2 regions of the Pseudomonas bijieensis genome follow, and region 2 is predicted to be linked to the other one. Evidence: predicted binding sites of a transcription regulator. Region 2 holds the regulator's gene; the other holds the start of a gene.
What was found. The regulator sigma-54, encoded in region 2, starts transcription at its own class of promoters, with help from an activator protein. The targets are predictions, from matches to a motif close to ANTGGCATNNANNTTGCTNT.

Region 1: a site for sigma-54 is predicted at 3,057-3,076, ahead of GN234_RS22870 (pilin). Genes of this name have one in related genera too.

Annotation. Positions count from the first base shown of each region.
Region 1 covers NZ_CP048810.1:5,189,672-5,195,060, forward strand. Annotated here, with positions in the region: gene GN234_RS22860 (type II secretion system F family protein) at 1-1,195, opposite strand, end outside; gene pilB (type IV-A pilus assembly ATPase PilB) at 1,198-2,898, opposite strand; gene GN234_RS22870 (pilin) at 3,123-3,542, shown strand; gene GN234_RS22875 (BON domain-containing protein) at 3,824-4,177, shown strand; gene GN234_RS22880 (DUF2845 domain-containing protein) at 4,489-4,785, opposite strand; gene GN234_RS22885 (DUF748 domain-containing protein) at 4,787-5,389, opposite strand, start outside.
Region 2 covers NZ_CP048810.1:3,104,411-3,109,799, reverse strand. Annotated here, with positions in the region: gene rapZ (RNase adapter RapZ) at 1-436, opposite strand, end outside; gene ptsN (PTS IIA-like nitrogen regulatory protein PtsN) at 439-903, opposite strand; gene hpf (ribosome hibernation-promoting factor, HPF/YfiA family) at 916-1,224, opposite strand; gene GN234_RS13655 (RNA polymerase factor sigma-54) at 1,301-2,794, opposite strand; gene lptB (LPS export ABC transporter ATP-binding protein) at 2,959-3,684, opposite strand; gene lptA (lipopolysaccharide transport periplasmic protein LptA) at 3,684-4,229, opposite strand; gene lptC (LPS export ABC transporter periplasmic protein LptC) at 4,216-4,785, opposite strand; gene GN234_RS13635 (KdsC family phosphatase) at 4,793-5,317, opposite strand; gene GN234_RS13630 (KpsF/GutQ family sugar-phosphate isomerase) at 5,318-5,389, opposite strand, start outside.

The DNA.
Region 1 (5,389 bases), 2.1 Mb from region 2:
AGATGGGCAAGTACATGGCAACCACCAGGCCACCGACGACGACCCCCAGGACCACCATGATGAAGGGTTCCATCAGGCTGGTGAGGTTGTCCACCAGATTGTCCACCTCGGCCTCATAAAAGCTCGCCACCTTGTCGAGCATGTCATCCAGCGCACCGGATTCTTCGCCGATGGCGGTCATCTGGATCGCCAGGTTCGGAAAGATCCCTGAGGTACGCATGGAGAAATTCAACTGCATGCCGGTCGAGACGTCTTGCTTGATGCGCTGCACCGCGCGCTTGAACACCACGTTGCCGGTGGCGCCAGACACCGAGTCCAGGGCTTCCACCAGCGGCACGCCGGCGGCGAAGGTGGTGGAGAGCGTGCGGGCGTAGCGGGCCACGGCGGATTTGTACATCAGGGTGCCGATCAGTGGCAGCTTGAGCAGCCATTTATCGCGCCAGTCACGAAAGGCCTCGGAGCGCCTGAGTGCGTATTTCACGCCAAAGAATCCGCCCACCATCCCGCCGAGCAGTATCCACCATGACTCCTGCATGAACTCTGACAAGCCGATGACCATCACCGTGAAGGCCGGCAGCTGCGCGCCGAACCCGGAGAATACCGATTCGAACTGCGGCACCACCTTGACCAGCAGGATCCCTGTGACCACTGCGGCGACGAGAACGACGGCGGCTGGATAGGTCATGGCTTTCTTGATCTTGGCCTTGAGGGCTTCGCTCTTTTCCTTGTAGGTCGCGACCCGGTCCAGCAGCGTGTCCAGGGCGCCGGCCTGTTCACCGGCGTCCACCAGGTTGCAGTACAGGTCGTCGAAATACTGCGGGCATTTGCGCAGCGATGCGGCAAAGCTGTTGCCGGCGGCGACTTCCTGTTTCACCTCGTCCACCAGCTTGCGCATATTGGCGTTGTCGAAGCCTTCGCCAATGATGTCGAACGCCTGCAACAGAGGCACACCCGCCTTGAGCATCGTTGCCATCTGGCGGGTAAAGAGCGCGATATCCAATGGCTTGATGCGCTTGCCCTTGCTGAATATCGAGGTGGACTTCTTGCGTACCTTCTGCGGGTTGATGCCTTGTTTACGCAGCTGTGCCTTGACCAGGGCCGGGCTCTGGCCCGTCAGCTCGCCGGTCATTTTGGTGCCTTTGCGGTCCTTGCCTTCCCAAGTGTAAACATCGGTTTTGACTGCTTTGACCGCCATGTTCAATCCTTGGTGACCCGGTTGATTTCTTCGAGGCTGGTGACGCCCTGCATCACTTTGAGCAGCCCCGATGTACGCAGGTCATTGAAACCGTCCTTGCGCATTTGCAGATCGATTTCCAGCGAGTTGCCCTCGGCCATGATCAATCGCTGCAGCTCGGGCGTGTTCTTGACCACTTCGTAGACCCCCACGCGCCCTTTGTAACCATGGTTGCACTGTTCGCAACCGACCGGCTCATAGATCGTGAATGTGCCGATGCGTTCCCGGGGGAAGCCTTCCTTGAGCAAGGTCTCTTCGGGGATCTCGATGGCCTTCTTGCAGTGGTTGCACAACTTGCGCGCCAGCCGCTGGGCGATGATCAGGTGCACGGCGGTGGCGATGTTGAACCCTGGAATGCCCATGTTCTGCAGGCGGATCAGGGTTTCGGCGGCGCTGTTGGTGTGCAGGGTGGAGAGCACCAGGTGCCCGGTCTGGGCGGCCTTGATGGCGATCTCGGCGGTTTCCAGGTCGCGGATCTCGCCGACCATGATCACGTCCGGGTCCTGGCGCAGGAACGAACGCAGGGCCTGGGCGAAGTCCAGCCCCTGGCGTGGGTTCACGTTGACCTGGTTGATGCCTTCCATGTTGATCTCCACCGGGTCTTCAGCGGTGGAAATGTTGATGTCCACGGTGTTGAGGATGTTCAGCCCGGTGTACAGCGATACGGTCTTGCCCGAGCCGGTCGGCCCGGTCACCAGAATCAGCCCTTGCGGTTGCTTGAGGGCCGCCATGTACAGGTCTTTCTGGTCCGGTTCGTAGCCCAGGGCATCGATGCCCATTTGCGCGCTGGACGGGTCGAGGATCCGGATCACCACTTTTTCGCCCCAGAGCGTGGGCAGGGTGTTGACCCGGAAATCGATGGATTTGCTTTTCGACAGGCGCATTTTCAGGCGTCCGTCCTGGGGTTTGCGTCGTTCGGAAATATCGAGGCTGGCCATGACTTTCAGGCGCGCGGCGATACGGTTGGCCAGTTGGATCGGCGGCCTGGCGACTTCCCGCAGCATGCCGTCGGTGCGCACCCGCACCCGGTAGATTTTTTCATAGGGCTCGAAGTGCAGGTCGGAAGAGCCGCCCTTGATCGCGTCCAGCAGCATCTTGTTGACGAAGCGCACCACGGGCGCGTCGTCGGTGTCCTGGCCGGCGATGGAATCCTGTTTGGTATCGTCGATCGATTCGATGTCCAGGCCATCGAGGTCGACATCGCCCATGCCTTCCAGGCCTGTGCTACTGGATTCGAAGAACTTTTCGATGGCGTCGCTGAGCTTGTCGTCCTCCACCAGGATGGCTTCGGTGGTCAGGCCGGTGCTGAACTGGATGTCATTGATGGCCTGGTGATTGGTGGGGTCGGAGATGCCCACGAACAATTTGTTGCCTCGTCGCCACAGCGGCAGGGCGTGATGCTGGCGCACCAGTTTTTCGCTGACCAGGCCTGTGGGCTGGGTTTCCTTGTCCAGGCTGTTGAGGTCGAGTAGGGCGACGCCGAAGTGCTCCGAGGCGATTTCCGCGACCTGGCGGCTCTGGACCAGTTTGTTCTGTACCAGATAACTGACCAGGGGTATGCGACTGCGCTGGGCCTGTTGATACGCCTGTTGCGCGCTTTGCTCGGTGAGCAGTTCGGCCAGTACCAATTGCTTGGTCAGGCCGCTGAGGGCGATGTCATTCATGGGAATCCCGGCGGCGAACAGTTCATGACTTATAGCCTAGTCAAGCATCGACGCCAAACCAGCGAGCCAGGGTGACAAAAAACGTCAGATAGTGCGGTTGTTGAGGTAGGACGTAGCCGTTGAGCTGGTTGAAACCCCCTTGCTCATGGGGTTGCCGGGTTGGCATGTGCCCTGCAATGGCCGTTTCAGGTCATGAGATTCCGACTCATGCATGGGAGATGTCTATGAATAAGCAGAGTGGCTTTACCTTGATCGAGCTGCTGATCGTCGTGGCGATCATCGGCATTCTGGCGACCTTTGCGTTGCCGCAATATTCCAAGTACCAGGCGCGAGCCAAGGCAACGGCGGGACTGGCGGAAGTATCTGCGTTGAAGGTGCCGTTCGAGGACATCATGAATCAAGGCACCAACCCATCATTGGCCAATATTGGTGGGACATCGCCTACCAGCAATTGCACCTTGACCGCTTCAGGTACTGCTTCGGCTGGAACGGGTACCATCGCATGTACCTTGTTGAACGCGCCCGCTCCGGTCCTTGGCAAGGCGATCACTCTTACACGTTCTGCCGAAGGTGTTTGGAGTTGTGGTTCGACAGCTGCCCAGGAGTTCTTGCCAGCCGGCTGTACTGGTACAGCGGCTCCGTAAATTGAAGTTCGCTTGATCGGGTGGCGAGGGAGCGGGCTCCCTCGCTAAAGAAAATCCTTCGCAATTCATTAGCTTAGAAAAAGACCCAAACCCGCAAGTTGCATGTCCAGAATCACCGCTTCATGCATTTTGCATGATCACGAAAATCGCCGTTTCGCTTAACTTACTGATTTATAAGAAATTAATAAAAATTTCAAAAGTGGCACAGCCTTCGCACTACTCCTGATAACCCTGCCGGGATGCACGTCCGGCAGTTTTTGAGAAAAACAGGAGTTACTCGTATGAAGAAGTTCGCTATCACTGCCGCCGCTGCTACCGCTCTGACCCTGTCCATGGCTAGCGCATTCGCCGAGACCACTCAAGCAACTCAGGCGCCAATGATGCTGGCTGCGGGCGAAGTGACAGAGGCCAAGGAAGACGTTTCCGATACCTGGATCACCACCAAGGTCAAAGCTGATCTGGTCACTGAAAAAGGCATTCCAGGCACAGATATCAAAGTCGAAACCAACAAAGGTGTTGTGTCCCTGTCTTCGATGACCAAAGTCACTGATGCACAAAAAGACACCGCTGTGGCGATCGCCAAGAAAATCAAAGGCGTCAAGGCCGTATCGGCTGACGGCCTGAAAGCCGAGTAAGGCTAAGACTTCTCGCCTGGACTGGGAGAAGGCGCGGCAAGCGGGCCAGGATATACGTTTGCCGTCGCTTTGGAGTTCATGCGAAAGGCCACAAGGATGTGGCCATTACAGGCCTCCGGCATTCGTGTCGGGGGCCTGTTCTATTTCAGGGTGGCTCAAACTGTGGGTCAGACTCAGGCACCGGGCTGTTGCCATCGTGAGCAGGCTCGCTCCTACAGGTGATCGATTTCTCTCAGGAAGAACGCAATCCAATGTGGGAGCGAGCCTGCTCGCGATGGCGGCGGTACTTCAACACATATGGATGGACAAGCTCAGCGCCCACGCTTGCTGGTAATCTGCACCAGCCGATTGCCCACGAAACGCAGGTATTGATACATGCCGCTGTTGGGGCCGTAGGTCCATTCTTCCACCGGGTACTCTTCCCGACGATTGACACTGCGCTTATAGCCCAGGTCATCCCGCGCCACCGGCTCCCCGCACTTGCGCAGCACTTCACTCGAGCGGTCGCCGACGCTGATCAACTGGCTGCCGCAGCGCAGCGTTTCGGCTGCCGACACTTGGCCAGCGACAAGCAGTAGCGTCAGGCTGAGGCCGTACAAGTGCTTCATCTTATTCGGCATCCAGATGCATAGGCGTGATCACGCGACCGTCGCTCTCGGCCTGGCCGAGGCTGGCGTCGATGAAATACACGCGGTCGTCGGCCAGTTGCCCTTTGTCCACCAGGAAGTCCTTGATACTGCTGGCCCGTTCCTGTCCAAGTTGGCGCAGGAGCACGTCACTGCCACTCCAGAACTTGATCACGCCTTCACGCAGTTTCTCGATACGCGCCTTTTTGTCCAGTTGCGTCCATTCGGCGGGCGGCTGGGTCTTGAGGCGGGTGCGGTAGATGCCTTCGAGCAGTGGTGGTTTTTCATCCTCGGGCACCTGTATCAGCGAGGCCTGGGCCGGTACCTTATCGCCCCGACGCTGCAGCATCTTGTAGTAGTTGTACTGGTACTCGCGCTCCAGGCGCTGGGCGGCGAGCAGCGGGCCGTCGCTGCTCTCGGCGGCGGTGCCTTCGATCTCCAGGCGCAGCTCCGGACGTTTACCCAGGGCCTCGGACAGCTTGAGCAGTACACCTTCGTTTTCCTTGCTCAGATCGCTGGAGCCGGGAGCGAACGACACACTGCCCAGGTCCTCAGAACTGCCACCGGCCACCAATCCGCCAATGAG
Region 2 (5,389 bases):
GGTTCAGGTGCGTGGTGTTGACCTTCAGGTCCGCCAGGTCGGCGATTGGCCCCAACAGCTGGCTTTCATCCTCGATGGCTTCGGCCAGGGAGCGGTTGGCATTGCTCAGCGGATGGCGCCGACGGGTTTCGGAAAAGCGCTTGAGCAGTGTCTCTTCATCGGCATCCAGGTACAGCACGTCGCACTGGATATGCCGGCTGCGCACTTCCTCGAGCAGTTCAGGAAAACGCGACAGGTGGCTTGGCAGGTTGCGCGCATCGATGGACACCGCCACCAGCGGCTGCGCCAGCTCGGTGTGGATCAGGGCGCGCTCGGCCAGTTCCGGCAGCAGGCCGGCGGGCAGGTTGTCGATGCAATAGTAGCCGCTGTCCTCAAGCACATTGAGGGCAGTGCTTTTACCGGAGCCGGAGCGGCCACTGACGATGATCATGCGCATTTTTAATGACCGTTCTGCTCGTCCAGGACCACCTGGTACAAAGCTTCGTTACTCGGTGCGCTGCGCAGTTTTTCGCGCACTTCCTTGCGGTCCAGCATGCTGGCAATCTGGCGCAGCAGCTCGAGGTGCGCATCGGTCGCCGCTTCCGGTACCAGCAATACAAACAGCAGGTCGACCGGGGCGCCGTCGATGGCGTCGAAATCTATGGCGGCTTCAAGGTGCAGCAGTGCGCTGATCGGTGCGGCACAACCCTTGAGGCGGCAGTGGGGAATGGCGATACCGTTGCCAAAACCGGTGGAACCGAGTTTTTCACGGGCAACCAGGGCCTCGAAGACGTCCTGCATTTCCAGATCCGGCACTTCGCGGTGGATCAGGTTGGCAATTTGTTCGAGGGCTTTCTTTTTACTGCCACCCGGCGCGTTCACCAGGGAACGGCCGGGGGTCAGGATGGATTCTAGTCGGATCATGGATTGGGGGGGTTAACGACCGGTTGCGCCCTGGAGGAGGCTCTGGGTCTTTTCCTTATGCTTTTTGAGTTGGCGATCCAGCTTGTCGGTCAGCAGGTCAATCGCGGCATACATGTCTGTGTGCTCTGCGTTGGCAACCACTTCTCCGCCGGGGATATGCAGCGTGGCTTCGATTTTCTGCAGCAGCTTCTCGACGTTCATCGTGACCTGCACGTTGGTGATCTTGTCGAAATGCCTCTCCAATCGGTCGAGTTTTTCGCCGATGTAGGTGCGCAGGGGTTCGGTCACTTCCAGTTGGTGTCCACTGATGTTGACTTGCATACAGCTTCTCCTTCGTTGCCAGTGCATAAAGCGGCAGGCAGAAATGCCTGCCACTGGAACGCTGTGGCGTGGCCCGTTACATCAACCGCTTGCGTTCGCTCGAAGGCGCGATCCCGAGGGATTCGCGGTATTTGGCGACGGTGCGGCGGGCCACCTGAATGCCTTGTGCCTCCAGTAAACCAGCGATCTTGCTGTCACTCAACGGCTTTTTCTGATTTTCCGCGGCCACCAGTTTTTTGATGATCGCGCGGATGGCCGTGGACGAGCATTCGCCGCCTTCGGAGGTGCTGACGTGGCTGGAGAAAAAGTATTTCAATTCATAGATGCCCCGAGGGGTATGCATGAATTTCTGGGTGGTTACCCGGGAAATCGTCGACTCGTGCATGCCCACTGCCTCGGCAATGTCATGCAGGACCAGCGGTTTCATCGCTTCGTCGCCATACTCCAGGAAGCCGCGCTGATGCTCGACGATCTGGGTGGCCACTTTCATCAGGGTTTCGTTGCGGCTTTGCAGGCTCTTGATGAACCAGCGCGCTTCCTGCAACTGGTTGCGCATGAAGGTGTTGTCGGCGCTGGTGTCGGCGCGTTTCACGAATCCGGCGTACTGGGCGTTGACCCGCAGCTTGGGCACCGACTCCTGGTTGAGCTCCACCAGCCAGCGATCGTTGTGCTTGCGCACGATCACGTCGGGGACCACGTATTCGGGTTCGGTGGATTCGATCTGCGAGCCGGGGCGTGGGTTGAGGCTCTGCACCAGTTCGATGACCTGGCGCAGCTCATCTTCCTTGAGCTTCATGCGACGCATCAGTTGGCTGTAGTCGCGGCCACCCAGCAGGTCGATGTAATCGGTGACCAGTCGCTTGGCTTCGGTCAGCCAGGGTGTCTTGGCGGACAACTGGCGCAGTTGCAGCAACAGGCACTCGCCCAGGTTGCGGGCGCCGATGCCGGCTGGCTCGAACTGCTGGATGCGATGCAGGACAGCTTCGATCTCGTCCAGCTCGATGTCGAGCTCGGGGTCGAAGGCTTCGAGGATTTCCTCGAGGGTCTCGTCCAGGTAGCCCTGGTTGTTGATGCAATCGATCAGGGTCACGGCGATCAGGCGATCGGTGTCGGACATCGGCGCCAGGTTCAGTTGCCACAGCAGGTGGCTTTGCAGGCTCTCGCCGGCCGAGGTGCGGGTGGTGAAGTCCCACTCGTCGTCATCGCTGCTCGGCAGGTTGCTGGCGCTGGTCTGGTAGACGTCTTCCCAGGCCGTGTCCACGGGTAGTTCGTTGGGGATGCGTTCGTTCCATTCGCCATCCTCGAGGTTATCCACCGTCGGGGCGGCTTCCTGGTAGGACGGTTCCGGGATTTCGGTGTTGGTCTTCTGCTCGACGTTGTCGGCCAGCGGATCGGTGTTGTCGAAGTCGTCGCCTTCTTCCTGGCGTTCGAGCATCGGATTGGACTCCAGGGCCTCCTGGATTTCCTGTTGCAGGTCCAGGGTCGACAATTGGAGCAGGCGGATGGCCTGTTGCAGCTGCGGTGTCATCGTCAGCTGCTGGCCCATTCTCAAGACTAGCGATGGTTTCATGGCAGGGGCTTAACACCTTATTCGCCGGCGCACATGCGCCATCCACTACAGGGCGCCGAGGCGCCAAACTTAAGCAAATTATATGCCTGAAACTGAAGTGTTTGCCTAGAGCGTCGCCATAATAAAATTAAACGACGCTCGAGCGATTCGCCAGACACTTGTGCTTACAGGCGGAACTCGTGGCCCAGATATACTTCCTTGACCAGGTCATTGGCCAGGATGGCTGCGGAATCGCCTTCGGCGATCAGCTGGCCGTCATTGACAATGTAGGCGGTTTCGCAGATATCCAACGTCTCGCGCACGTTGTGGTCGGTGATCAGCACGCCGATTCCCTTGGCCTTGAGGTGATGGATGATCTGCTTGATGTCGCCCACCGAGATCGGGTCCACGCCGGCGAACGGTTCGTCGAGCAGTATGAACTTCGGCGCGGTGGCCAGGGCGCGGGCGATTTCCACGCGACGCCGTTCGCCACCGGACAGGCTCATGCCCAGGTTGTCGCGAATGTGGCTGATGTGGAACTCCTGCAACAGGCTTTCCAGCTCTTGGCGACGGCCGGCCTTGTCGAGTTCCTTGCGGGTCTCGAGGATCGCCATGATGTTGTCGGCAACCGACAGTTTGCGGAAGATCGACGCTTCTTGCGGCAAGTAGCCGATACCGGCCTTCGCCCGGCCGTGCATCGGCTGGTGGCTGACATCCAGGTCGTCGATCAGCACGCGGCCCTGATCGGCCTGGACCAGGCCGACGATCATGTAGAAGCAGGTGGTCTTGCCTGCGCCGTTGGGGCCGAGCAGGCCGACGATCTGGCCGCTGTCGATGGACAGGCTGACATCACGCACGACTTGGCGGCTCTTGTAGCTCTTGGCCAGGTGCTGAGCTTTCAGAGTTGCCATTACTGGGCCTTCTGTTCGGTTTTCTTTTTCGGCTGGATCACCATATCGATCCGCGGACGCGACTCGGTCACCTTGCTGCCGGTGGCGCGACCGGCGCTGGCGAGTTTCTTGTTGGTGTCGTAGACGATCTTCTCGCCTTGGGTCACGTTGTTGTCCTTGTCGACCACCTTGGCGCGGTCGATCAGCACGACGCGATCCTGGGAGGCGTGGTACTGGATGGTTACCCCGTAGCCCTGCACAGGCTTGGCGTCGCCCGCGGTTTGCAGCTGTTCGAAATAGGCCAGGTTGCCCACCGAGGTCACTACGTCGATATCGCCGGACTGGGTGCGGGTGATGGTCACGGTATTGCCGGTAACCTTCATCGAGCCCTGGGTGATGATCACGTCGCCTTTATAGGTGGCGACGCCATTCTTGTCGTCGAGCTGGGCATCGTCGGCCTGGATACGGATAGGTTGGTTGCGGTCGTCGGGAAGAGCCCAGGCGCTCGCGCTTCCCAGTGCTGCGCCCAGACTGAGCAAAATAGGGAGGGTTTTAGCGAGCTTCATACTGTCCTCTTACGTTCGATAGCAGGTGTATCCTGCTTTCCTTCAAATACGCTTTCATTCCCGTGCCGGTCGATACACCCCCGGCGCCGTCGATTCTAACGGGTTGCTCGGTCTGCGCATATTCTTGCTGTGGGAACACGGTCATGCGTGTGCTGGTGATGATGGTCGTACGGTTTTTCTCGTCGGTTCGGGCGACGCGTACCGAGTCGATCAGTTCCACTTCGGTGCCGCCGGAGTTGACTTCGGCGTGCTCGCTCTGCACATGCCACGGAAACTCGGTGCCGCGGAACATGTTCAGGTCCGGCTTGGTCACCAGGGTAATATCGGTGGCCTTCACGTGGTCGACCTTGTCCGAGGTCATCTCGTACTGCACCTTGCCATCGGGCAGGTACTGCAGGGTGTGCGTGTTGGTCGCGTACCAGTCGATCTTTTCCTCGACCTGGGCCGCAGGCTGGTCGAGAAACTGTTCGGGGCTGATGTTCCAATAGCCCACCGCCGCAAAAATCGCTGCGATACAGCCGAACACCACAATGGTGCGAATCTTCTTGCTCAGCATAAATGGCTCACAGGTACGCGGCGTTGGCCGCTTCGAGGCGGCCCTGGGCGCGCAGGATCAGTTCACAGAATTCGCGGGCCGCACCTTCGCCGCCGCGCGCCGTGGTGACGCCGTGGGCATGCTCGCGTACGAAGCTGGCCGCGTTGGCGACCGCCATGCCCAGGCCGACCCGGCGAATCACCGGCAGGTCTGGCAGGTCGTCACCGAGGTAGGCCACCTGTTCATAGCTTAGGTTGAGTTGCCCCAGAAGCTCGTCCAGCACCACCAGTTTGTCTTCGCGCCCCTGGTAAAGATGCGGGATACCGAGGTTCTTCGCGCGTCGCTCGACCACCGGGGTCTTGCGGCCGCTGATGATAGCGGTCTGCACGCCAGCGGCCATCAACATCTTGATGCCTTGGCCGTCGAGGGTGTTGAACGTCTTGAACTCGCTGCCGTCTTCGAGGAAGTACAGGCGTCCGTCGGTCAGTACGCCGTCCACATCGAAAACCGCCAGCTTGATGGCTTTGCCGCGTTGCAACAGGTCTGTGTTCATTTACATGACTCCGGCACGCAGCAGATCGTGCATGTTCAGGGCGCCCACCGGACGGTCTTCGTCGTCGACGAC